Regions from separate parts of the Amphritea japonica ATCC BAA-1530 genome, predicted to be linked through region 1. Evidence: predicted binding sites of a transcription regulator. Region 1 holds the regulator's gene; the other holds the start of a gene.
What was found. Region 1 encodes sigma-54, which starts transcription at its own class of promoters, with help from an activator protein. Its sites were predicted from a motif close to TGGCACNNNNNTTGCTNT; they were not measured.
Positions count from the first base shown of each region.

Region 2: glnK (P-II family nitrogen regulator) is a predicted target of sigma-54. The motif match lies at 3,334-3,351, and genes of this name have one in related genera.

Region 1 is NZ_AP014545.1:3,031,856-3,037,292, reverse strand. Features, by position in the region: gene rapZ (RNase adapter RapZ) at 1-841, opposite strand, end outside; gene ptsN (PTS IIA-like nitrogen regulatory protein PtsN) at 847-1,305, opposite strand; gene hpf (ribosome hibernation-promoting factor, HPF/YfiA family) at 1,316-1,606, opposite strand; gene AMJAP_RS14030 (RNA polymerase factor sigma-54) at 1,667-3,172, opposite strand; gene lptB (LPS export ABC transporter ATP-binding protein) at 3,194-3,919, opposite strand; gene lptA (lipopolysaccharide transport periplasmic protein LptA) at 3,916-4,470, opposite strand; gene lptC (LPS export ABC transporter periplasmic protein LptC) at 4,460-5,029, opposite strand; gene AMJAP_RS14010 (KdsC family phosphatase) at 5,030-5,437, opposite strand, start outside.
Region 2 is NZ_AP014545.1:185,354-190,790, forward strand. Features, by position in the region: gene AMJAP_RS00865 (aspartate aminotransferase family protein) at 1-952, opposite strand, end outside; gene glnK (P-II family nitrogen regulator) at 1,085-1,423, opposite strand; gene AMJAP_RS00875 (ammonium transporter) at 1,600-2,859, opposite strand; gene glnK (P-II family nitrogen regulator) at 2,912-3,250, opposite strand; gene AMJAP_RS00885 (accessory factor UbiK family protein) at 3,641-3,898, shown strand; gene AMJAP_RS00890 (EAL domain-containing protein) at 3,917-5,437, shown strand, end outside.

The DNA of each region.
Region 1 (5,437 bases):
GGCGTATCTGGACATTATCCATAGTTGTCCGAAAATGGCCAGCCAGACGTTCGCTGATAAAGACTGAGCGATGCTGACCACCGGTACAGCCGATACCTACTGTGATGTAGCTGCGGTTATTCTGTTCAAAGCGAGGTAGCCATTTTTCCAGATAACGGGTGATATCTTCTAGCATTTCCCTGACATCAGACTGTTGTTCAAGAAAAGTGATGACTGGTTTTTCCTGCCCGGTTAGTCCTCGTAATTCGGGTAGCCAATAGGGATTTGGCAGGCACCGGACGTCAAAGGTGAAATCGACATCCAAAGGTACGCCGTGTTTATAGCCGAATGATTCGAATTGCAGAGAAAGCTCTTGCTCCTGCCGCTTGGCAACTCTGAGTTTGATACTGTCCCGCAGCTCATAGAGAGACAGGCGGGTAGTGTCAATACGGATGGTCGCCAGATCGGCAACCGGTGCCAGTAGGACCTTCTCATAGTTAATTGCTTCTTGCAGCCCCTGATTATCATTTGATAGTGGATGCTTTCGACGGGTAGCACTGTAGCGTTTCAACAGAGTGGTTTCTGAACTATCAAGATAGAGAACTTCGCACTCAAGCTGACCGGTTTCACGCAGCTGCGCGAAGATCTCCGGAAACAGTTTTAGATTGCTGTGCTGGTTGCGTGCATCAATACTGACAGCAAGCTGGCCCGGGTGATCAGGGTCGCTGAGGATCTGTTTAACAAGCCCTGGAAGCAGAGGGGCGGGCAAGTTATCGATACAATAGAAGCCAACATCTTCAAGGGCCTGCAAGGCGGTAGACTTTCCAGAGCCAGAACGCCCGCTGATGATGATTAGCTTCATTGGTGTCAGCCCTGTTTGAATTCCGTCACTGCGGTATAAAGACTTTCAGCTGAGTTAGCGCTGCGAAGTTGATTGCGGAACTCGGGCTGGCTGAAGAGCTCAGCCAGATTTCCCAGCGTTTGCAGATGCTGATCGCAAGCTTCTGAAGGAACCAGAAGGATGAATAACAGGTCGACAGGTTTGCTATCAATTGAGTCAAAATCGATAGGCTCTTTAAGCTGAATAAGCAGAGCGGTAGCGTGCTCGCATGCATCGAGTCGACTGTGGGGGATAGCGATGCCATCACCAATGCCGGTGCTACCTAGTCTTTCCCGGCAAATGAGACCGGCAAAAACTGTTTCAGCGTCAAGTTCAGGGTGTAGCTCAGCGATATGCTCGCTGGCAATTTCCAGTATACGTTTTTTACTACCCCCCTCCAGAGCACAAAGTACTCCGGAGGGCGCTAATAATTCTGAGATTAGCATGGCGTTATATTTACTTGTGAGTTCGTGTCTTTTCTTTATGTTTGATGATCTGACGGTCCAGTTTGTCAATCAAACCATCAATCGCAGCATACATATCTTCTTGCACATCGGAGGCAAATAGCTGGCCGCCGGCAACATGCACATCGCCTTCTGCTTTCTGACGAGTCTTCTCAACGCTTAAAGTTACCTGTGCATTAGTAATATTGTCGAAGTGGCGCTCGAGCTTTTCAAATTTACTCTGAACATATTCATTCAGGGAATCAGTCAGTTCAACGTGGTGGCCGGTGATATTGATCTGCATGGTAATCTCCTAGTGTTTTAATGCCGGGATAATGGCCCGGTTCCTATGGATATTAAGCTATTAAACCAGACGCTTGCGTTCATTAGAAGGCGGAATATTAAGCGACTCTCGGTATTTTGCAATGGTTCTGCGCGCAACATTGATACCTTGCTCTTCTAAGAGCAGCGCTATCTTGTTATCGCTTAAAGGTTTGGTTGGGTTTTCAGCAGCAACCAGTTTCTTAATGAGTGCGCGGATTGCCGTTGAAGAACAGGTGCCTCCATTGGCCGTTGTTACGTGACTTGAGAAAAAATACTTTAGCTCAAATATTCCGTTTGGCGTATGCATGAACTTCTGGGTGGTAACCCGCGAGATAGTTGATTCGTGCATTTCGACCGCTTCTGCAATGTCATGTAGAACCATTGGTCGCATCGCTTCGTCACCATGCTCCAGAAATGCTTCCTGCCGTTTTATGATTTCACGGGTGACTTTCATTAGCGTGTCGTTTCGGCTTAAGAGGCTTTTTATAAACCAGCGAGCCTCCTGGAGGTGGTTCTTTAAATAGGTGTTGTCGGGGCTGTTGTCCGCTCTGCGAATCAGACCCGCATAGCTATCATTGACCCGTAATTTTGGAGCAACTTCCGGGTTTAGTTGTACCTGCCAAACGTCGTTCTCTTTATAGACCAGTACATCCGGAATAACATATTCAGATTGGGAGCTGGTAATTGAGGAGCCCGGCTTAGGATTAAGTGTTTGAATCAGGCTGATTGCTTGTAACAACTGAGGTTCACGTATGCGTGCTTTTCGCATCAACTGCTTATAGTCGTGATTGCCCAGCAGGTGGATATACTGAGAGACAATTTTCAGAGCCTCTGCCCGGTACTCTGTTTCTCCCGGTAACTGTCGTAGCTGGATTGCCAGGCATTCACTCAGGTTACGTGCGGCTACGCCAGGTGGGTCAAACTGTTGTATGCGATGCAGTACCGCTTCAACTTCATCTAACTCGATGCTGTTGAGTAGCTCTTCGTTCTGGGCCTGAAAGTGTTCGAGAATTGAGTCCAGCTCAATTGTTAAATATCCATCGACATCAATACCGTCGATAATATTAGTGGCGATCAGCTGATCGACGTCACTCATCGGTGTGAGATTGAGCTGCCAGGAAAGGTGGTCCTGAAGGGTTTCATCCGCAGTATCGTTTGACTCCATCTCCATGTCAGAAAAGTCATGGGAAGATGATGATGAAGAAGATACGGTTTGGTAAGTATCTTCCCAGCTACTGTCAGTTGATAGTTCCTCAGGGATGTTCTCGCTCCAGTCACCATCTGCTACCTGGATCTCTTCTGACTCAGTTGTCGCACTTGTCGTGTTTTCGGTGATGGGTTGTTCACTTTGAGAAGACTCTTGAGTCGGAGCTATTTCAACGTTGAGTTCATCTTCATTTACCTCAAGCATTGGATTGGACTCAAGTGCTTCCTGGATCTCCTGTTGCAGGTCAAGCGTCGATAATTGCAACAAGCGAATCGCTTGCTGCAATTGAGGGGTCATGGTCAGGTGCTGACCAATTTTAAGCTGTAACGCCTGTTTCATAGAGTGTCGCTTATATGCCTGTTACAAACGGAACTGATCGCCTAAATAGGCTTCTCTGACTTGTTGGTTCGCAAGTATATCTTCTGGTGACCCTTCGGCAAGAATATAGCCTTCGCTGACAATGTAAGCCTGTTCGCAGATGTCCAGAGTCTCACGAACGTTGTGATCGGTTATCAGTACACCGATCCCTTTGTTTTGCAGATGCTTAACGGTTTGTTTTATATCACTTACCGAGATCGGATCTACGCCGGCAAAAGGCTCATCCAGCAAAATAAATGTCGGTTCAGTCGCCAGAGCCCTGGCTATTTCGACCCGACGCCTCTCGCCCCCGGATAAACTCATTCCCAGGCTGTTGCTCAGGTGAGTAATGTGAAACTCTTCCAAGAGCTCGTTTAGCTTCTGTTTTCTTTCACTACGGCTTAACTCTTTACGGGTTTCCAGGATTGCCATCAGGTTATCATGGACGCTTAGTTTACGAAAAATTGATGCTTCCTGGGGTAGGTAGCCTATGCCTTTTCGTGCTCTGCCGTGCATGGGTTCCAGGGTTAAATTCTGGTGATCAATCCTGATTCGTCCCTGGTCGGCATCGACCAGCCCGACAATCATATAGAAACAGGTAGTCTTACCTGCACCGTTTGGTCCCAGTAAACCGACAATTTGCCCACTTTCTATCGAAATTGAGACATCTTTTACAACAGCGCGACCTTTGTAGCTCTTTGCCAGATTGCTTGCTTCAAGTCGACTCATTGGCTGTTTGATTCTCCGATGGGTGGTTCGCTGGTATCTTTAGTTTCTTGTGCTGCTTTGGGTTGAATAATCATCTGTACCCGTTCGCCTTTCGAACTGCTGTCACCAAATGCATTAACGGTGCTCTTCTTCATATCATATACAATTCTATTACCGCTGAAACTGTCGGTGCCTTGCGATACTTTTGCCTGACCCGTTATTTCCAGCTCTTTCGTGTGGATATTGTAATCAAGAACCTTACCGTATGCATGGGTTATCTCTTTGTTAGCTGCCGGGCGCTGTTGAAACTGTGCCAGGTTGCCTTTTGCAATGATTGAGGACACTGCTTTTCCGGTTTGTCTTAGTTCAAGGGACTTGCCGGTTATTTTCATACTACCCTGAGTCAATATAACATCGCCACTGTATATGGTAATACCTGTCTTATCATTCCGGGTCGCGCTGTCGGCGGTGATGTGAATCGCCTGGCGGGCATCTTCAGGGAGGGCCTGAACCAGACAGGATAGGCATAGCAGAGATGCGCATAGGCTTTTCTTTACAACGTTAATTAGCATTATGCACTCCGGTTACTTCAGATAGCAGCTTAAGAATGCCACTGTCGGTATCTATTGTCATGCCAACACTGGTGGTTGTGCTGGTAGTGTTGGTTATGGTGACTTTTTTATCTGTTTGTGCAAGATTTTTCTGTGGATAAAATATCAATGATTCAGTCTGCAATATATTGGCCTGTTGTGGGTCAGGGCTGTCTTGTAATAACACTGTACCGTCTAAGGTGATTGAATCATTGTTGTCACGAATGATGCCGCTTGCGCTGCTCGCTTTGTGGCTGGGAAGGCTCGCGCTGTATAGCTGCAACTCTGGATTGGTAACAAGAATAAGCTGTTGCACTGGCTGATGCTCCAGCTGGCTTGAGCTGAGTTGTTGTTTCAGGTGACCGTGGTTATCGTAGTCTCTGATTCGACCGTTGATAATATAATAGTCTGATTGTTGATAAGCGGGATTGGGTTCCTGCTTGATTTTGTTAGGCCGGCGCTCTTCATCCATGCCAAGGTAGATGACAGCAGGGATCAGAATGGCTGCTGCCGCAGCAAGCCGGGCGCGACCGGTCAGCATTTACAGATACTCTCCGTACAGGGCTTCCAATTTACCCTGAGCGGCAAGAATGGTTTCGCAAAATTCACGTCCTGCACCATTACCTGCGGTCCTGTGAGTGCACCAGTCTGCATGCTGGGCGACAAATTGATGTCCTCCGTTCACCGTTGCGCCAAATGCCACCGCGCGAATAGCCGCAAGGTCGGGCAGGTCATCACCGATATAAGCGGTTTCGTTTGCCTGGAAACCGGTATCGAGCCATAGTTCCTTCAAGGCGGTGAGCTTATCTTCACGCCCCTGGTATAGATAATCAAAGCCTAGTGATTCCGCTCTTCGTTCTACCTGAGGTGAGCGGCGACCGGTAATGATCGCAGTTTTTATACCGCTTTGAGCTAAGAGCTTAATGCCCAGGCCATCCAGAGTATTGAA
Region 2 (5,437 bases), 990 kb from region 1:
CGCTAAGAAACATTGTCTGACGCTGTTTGACGCCTGCGAGCAGAGTTGGGTCATTAATTAATTTGAGTGCCGTTGATGCAACAGAGCAGGCTAGCGGATTGCCACCGTAAGTACTGCCATGTGAGCCCAGGCTGAAGCTTTCAGCGATCACTTTAGTGGTTAACATCGCGCCTATGGGAAAGCCGCCTCCCAGTGCTTTGGCCGAGGTTAGAATGTCCGGGATAACGTCATAGTTCTGGTAAGAGAACAAAGCGCCGGTACGTCCCATACCGGTCTGAATCTCATCAAATATCAGTAGGGCGTTATATTGTGTGCAGAGGGCACGTAACCCTTCAAGAAAAACCGGCTCTGCGGGAATAATGCCTCCCTCTCCCTGAATAGGTTCGACGATGACGGCGCAGGTTTTATCGGACAGATGATATTCCAGAGTGGCCAGATCATTATAAGGGAGATGCGTAATATCGCCGGGAAGAGGTTCAAAGCCCTCACAGTATTTGGCCTGACCACCCGCTGTAACGGTAAATAGAGTGCGGCCATGAAAACCGTTATTGAAGGCGATAATTTCCGTTTTATCGGCACCAAAATTGTCTTTTGCGTACTTGCGCGCAAGCTTCAGTGCTGCCTCGTTGGCTTCGGCACCTGAGTTCGAAAAATAGACCTGTTGCGCGAAAGTGGCTTTAGTTAACTGCTCAGCAAGTTGGATGGCGGGTTCGTTAGTCCAGACGTTACTCAGATGCCAGAGCTTCTGGCTCTGTTCCTGGAGCGTGTTAACCAGCTCAGGGTGGCAGTGTCCCAGTGCGTTAACGGCGATACCGCCAGCAAAATCGATATATTCCTTACCGGCCTGATCCCAAACCCGGGAACCTGCTCCGCGTACAGGGATAATCTGGCTGGGTGCATAATTGGGCACCATGACATCATCAAAGCCTTTCCGGCTAATCGTTTTATCCATATTCCAGAGCCTCTAGGTACAAACTTATTGGTAAGTTTAGACGCTGGAATAGATAGAGCTGTAGTTTTGTTGATGATATGACCAAAAAAAAGCACCTAAAAAGGTGCTTTAATAACTATCGTATAGACTAACTTATAAGGCGTCGGTGCCTGTTTCGCCAGTACGAATACGGATTGCCTGCTCCAGAGGAGTAACAAAAATTTTGCCATCGCCAATTTTGCCAGTATTTGCAGTTGCGCTGATCGCTTCAATAACCTGATCGACCAGGTTGTCTTCAATAGCCGCTTCGATTTTGACTTTAGGAAGGAAATCAACCACGTACTCTGCGCCGCGATAAAGCTCGGTATGACCCTTCTGACGGCCAAAACCTTTTACTTCAGTAACAGTGACGCCCTGAATACCTATCTCTGACAGGGCTTCACGTACATCATCTAGTTTGAACGGCTTAATTACCGCGCTTACCAGTTTCATAATTATTTTCCTCGCTTGGGTCTGTGTATCCTGTGAGTAGTTCCCACAAGTAGCAGGCAGTTGGAGATCAATCTAATAAACTGGATCTAGTATACCCAGAATCAATGACTTAATAAAATCTCAGAAGGGGAGCCGAAGCTCCCCTTTAGGTTGATATGTTTATTCTGCGGGGGGAGTTATTTACCCGATGTAAATTCTGGGTAAGCTTCCATACCACATTCTGCGATATCGACACCTTCGTACTCTTCCTCTTCGCTAACACGGATACCGATAACTGCTTTGAGGATAGACCACACAATCAGACTGGTTCCGAATACCCATCCGAAGATAGTTACCGCACCGATCAGCTGGCCGCTCAGGCTTACATCACTATTAGTCACAGGTACCAGTAACAGTCCCAGCAGGCCACATACACCGTGGACCGAGATCGCACCAACAGGATCATCAATGCGCATCTTGTCCAGGGTGATGATAGCGAAGACCACCAGAATACCACCGATTGCACCGAACAGCGTCGCTTGCAGGGCCGTTGGCGTTGATGGTTCAGCGGTTATGGCAACCAGACCAGCCAGAGCGCCGTTCAACAGCATAGTCAGGTCAGCTTTACCGAATAGCATACGAGCGGTAATCAAAGCTGCAATAGCACCACCTGCAGCCGCAGCGTTGGTGTTAAGGAAAACCATTGCTACCGAGTGAGCGCTGTTGATATCGCCCAGTTTCAGAACAGAACCACCGTTGAAACCGAACCAACCCATCCATAGGATAAACGTTCCGAGTGTCGCCATCGGCAGGTTAGCACCTGGAATCGCGTTTACGCCGTTCGCAGTATATTTGCCTTTACGGGCACCCAGTAACAGAACACCAGCGAGAGCTGCAGCAGCACCGGCCATGTGAACAATGCCGGAACCTGCGAAGTCAGAGAAGCCAAGATCACCGAGATTGTACATGCCGAAAACGTCTTCGCCGTTCCAGGTCCATGCACCTTCCATTGGATAGATTATGCCGGTCATAACTACTGCGAACGCAAGGAAAGCCCAAAGCTTCATACGCTCGGCAACAGCACCGGATACGATAGACATAGCGGTTGCTACGAATACGACCTGGAAGAAGAAGTCAGACGCGCCTGAGTAAACAGAACCACCGTTGAATCCTTCTTCAGCAGAGTCAGCCAGAACCTGTTCAACATCGACGGATTCGATACCGCTTAAGAAGATACCGCCGCCGTACATTAATTCATAACCGCATACCAGATACATGATGCAGGCAATCGCAAACAGTGCAACGTTCTTAGTTAGAATCTCTGTCGTGTTCTTAGAACGTACCAGACCTGCTTCAAGCATGGCGAAACCCGCCGCCATCCACATAACTAATGCACCACACACCAGAAAATAAAAGGTGTCCATTGCATATTGTAATTCAAAAATTTGGTTTTCCATCATTCCCCCTGAAGCCTATGCTTAGAGTTGTTTTAAAGTGTTTAAAAAGTACTTACAGCGCGCTGTCGCCAGTTTCACCGGTACGGATTCGGATGACTTGTTCTACCGGCATTACAAAGATCTTTCCGTCGCCAATTTTACCGGTCTGAGCCGTTTTGCTGATCGCTTCGACAACCTGATCTACGATGCTGTCTTCCACCGCAGCGTCGACCTTAACTTTGGGTAGAAAATCTACGACGTATTCTGCGCCACGGTAAAGTTCGGTATGGCCTTTCTGACGACCAAAGCCTTTTACTTCGGTTACAGTGATGCCTTGTACGCCGATTTCGGAAAGGGCTTCACGGACATCATCCAGCTTGAACGGTTTAATGATTGCTGAGATAAGTTTCATGGGATCTGAATCTCCACTAAGTAAAACTGTTTTAAAAAACTACGCTGATTAAGCAGTGCAGCGGTTAAAGGATTGGCTTGAATAAAGCACTGCACATGCCATTGTTTTAATATTTGTTTATTATCAATAGGTTGCAGGGTTATTTGGGCAGTTGTTTGTGAGGGGGTAGCGGTTTTGGTGTGAATTCGGGAGAGGTTACTGGTGCACGATTTTTGTGCAGGCCCTTTTTTGGTGCAGTGGTGCGGGTGCTGTTTTTCGGTGCAGGCTAAAAAGCAGGTCCTGTTGTTGCTATAGTTGTAGTTACTGTTTGAATAGTCATCTCTCTGTGGCGGATAAAAGTGCTTAATAACGTCTCAGCTGTATAAACAACCTGTCGGAATATAAAGTTATATGATCAACTCTAAGTTACTGGAAGGTATTAGCGAACAGATTGGCCAGTTGTTTGAACAGGCCAGGCAGAGCTCAACTGATGCGGAACTAAAGCCTCAGATAAAAGCGTTGCTGCAGGGTACATTTAGTCGGATGGAACTGGTTACTCGCGAGGAATTTGATGCGCAAAGTGCTGTGCTGGCCAGGACCCGGATAAAGCTTGAACAGCTACAGCAACAATTAGATCAATTGGAAAATTCTGCCAGATCGGATCGTTAGTCGCTGAAGGATAAACTTATGAATCAGCCGATGTATGCCTGTATTTTACCTGATTTAAGCTATCAGTTTGCGACCCGGGAGTATTTGAATATGCTGGGCTGGCAAAGTGATGTTTCAGGTACTCCCTTAGCGCAGGTGCACTCTGATGAAACGTTATTTGAGCTGCAGCATGGCATGATGCTGGCTCGGTCTAATGGTAGTTCTGCATTGACCTGGCGGCCTTTCGAAGAGGATAACGGCCTCTGGCTGCAGCTGGAAATATGCTGGAATCCTATTGCAGAGCTTTACATTGTAAATGCGATGCGGACTCAGCAGGCGGCTGCCCGGGAGTTAGCGAGGGATCCGGATGATGGGCTTTTTGCTTATACACCCCAGGCCGTCATGTTGCTCGATGATGAGAATAGAATCTACCGCATTAACCCCAGCTTTTCTGAAGTGAGTGGTTTCTCTCTTGAAGATGTCGTCGGTCAGGGGCCCGGGATAGTGACTAACCGGGATATTGCCCCAGAGTTATTCGATCATCTATGGCAGCAATTAATGTTGCGGGGTTACTGGGAAGGTGAATTATGGAATCGGCATAAGGATGGCCATAGTTATCCGGCCTGGTATAGCCTGATGGCGCTTCGGGATGAAAGTTCAGACATTACCGGTTTTGTTGCTCAGTTTTCGGATATCACCAGTTGTTATAGTGGCCAGCATCGTTTCAGCCATACCAGTTATGATGCGCTGACCGGACTGCCTGATGAGCAGATGCTGTTGGATCAGCTAAATCAGCGGCTGTTGAAAGGCAGTCTGTATAACCAAAATAGTGGCCTTATTCTGATACAGCTTGATAGTGGAGGGTGTGAAACCGAGCAGGTAATCACAGCGATGGCTGCGAGGTTAGGTGCTCAGGTACGGGAATCAGACCTGTTGGCGCTCGATCAGATGAATCATTTTGTGATGGTATTGGATTACTGCCCTGATGAGATGGTCATGGAGCAGTTTGCCGATCGCGTTATGGCTGTTTTGCAGGAGGATGTTGAGGTGTCCGGTGAGCTGATACCTTTTACCTTCTCTGTAGCAGGAGTCCTGGCGGATAATAAGGGGCTGAGTGCCGAACTGATGCTCGACCGTGCCCGATTGGTAGTGAACTCAGCGGAAGGAGAGACAGGTTTCCGACTGTATGACTCATCGCTGGGCAGCGGCAAAGTGTTAAGCCGGGATGAATTGTTAGCGGGGGTTTCGGGTAGTGGATTACAGCTGCGTTTCAATCCGGTTTATGCATTAGAAGGGCACCACCTTACTGCGGCTGAAGTGACGTTACTGATGAACCACCCGCAACAAGGGAATCTGTCGCCAGAGCAGTTTATCCCTCAGCTCTCCCGTTACGGTTTATTGGAAGAGTATCACCAGCAACTGGAACAACAGTTGTCCCCCATGATTAAACTTTGGGGTGGTTTTGAGCAGTTTCATAATCTCTGTATTCGGCTACAGGATGAAGAGCTGTTTTCGATAGCGGTCATTGATAACCTGATTCGTCTGATGGTTAAGGCCGGG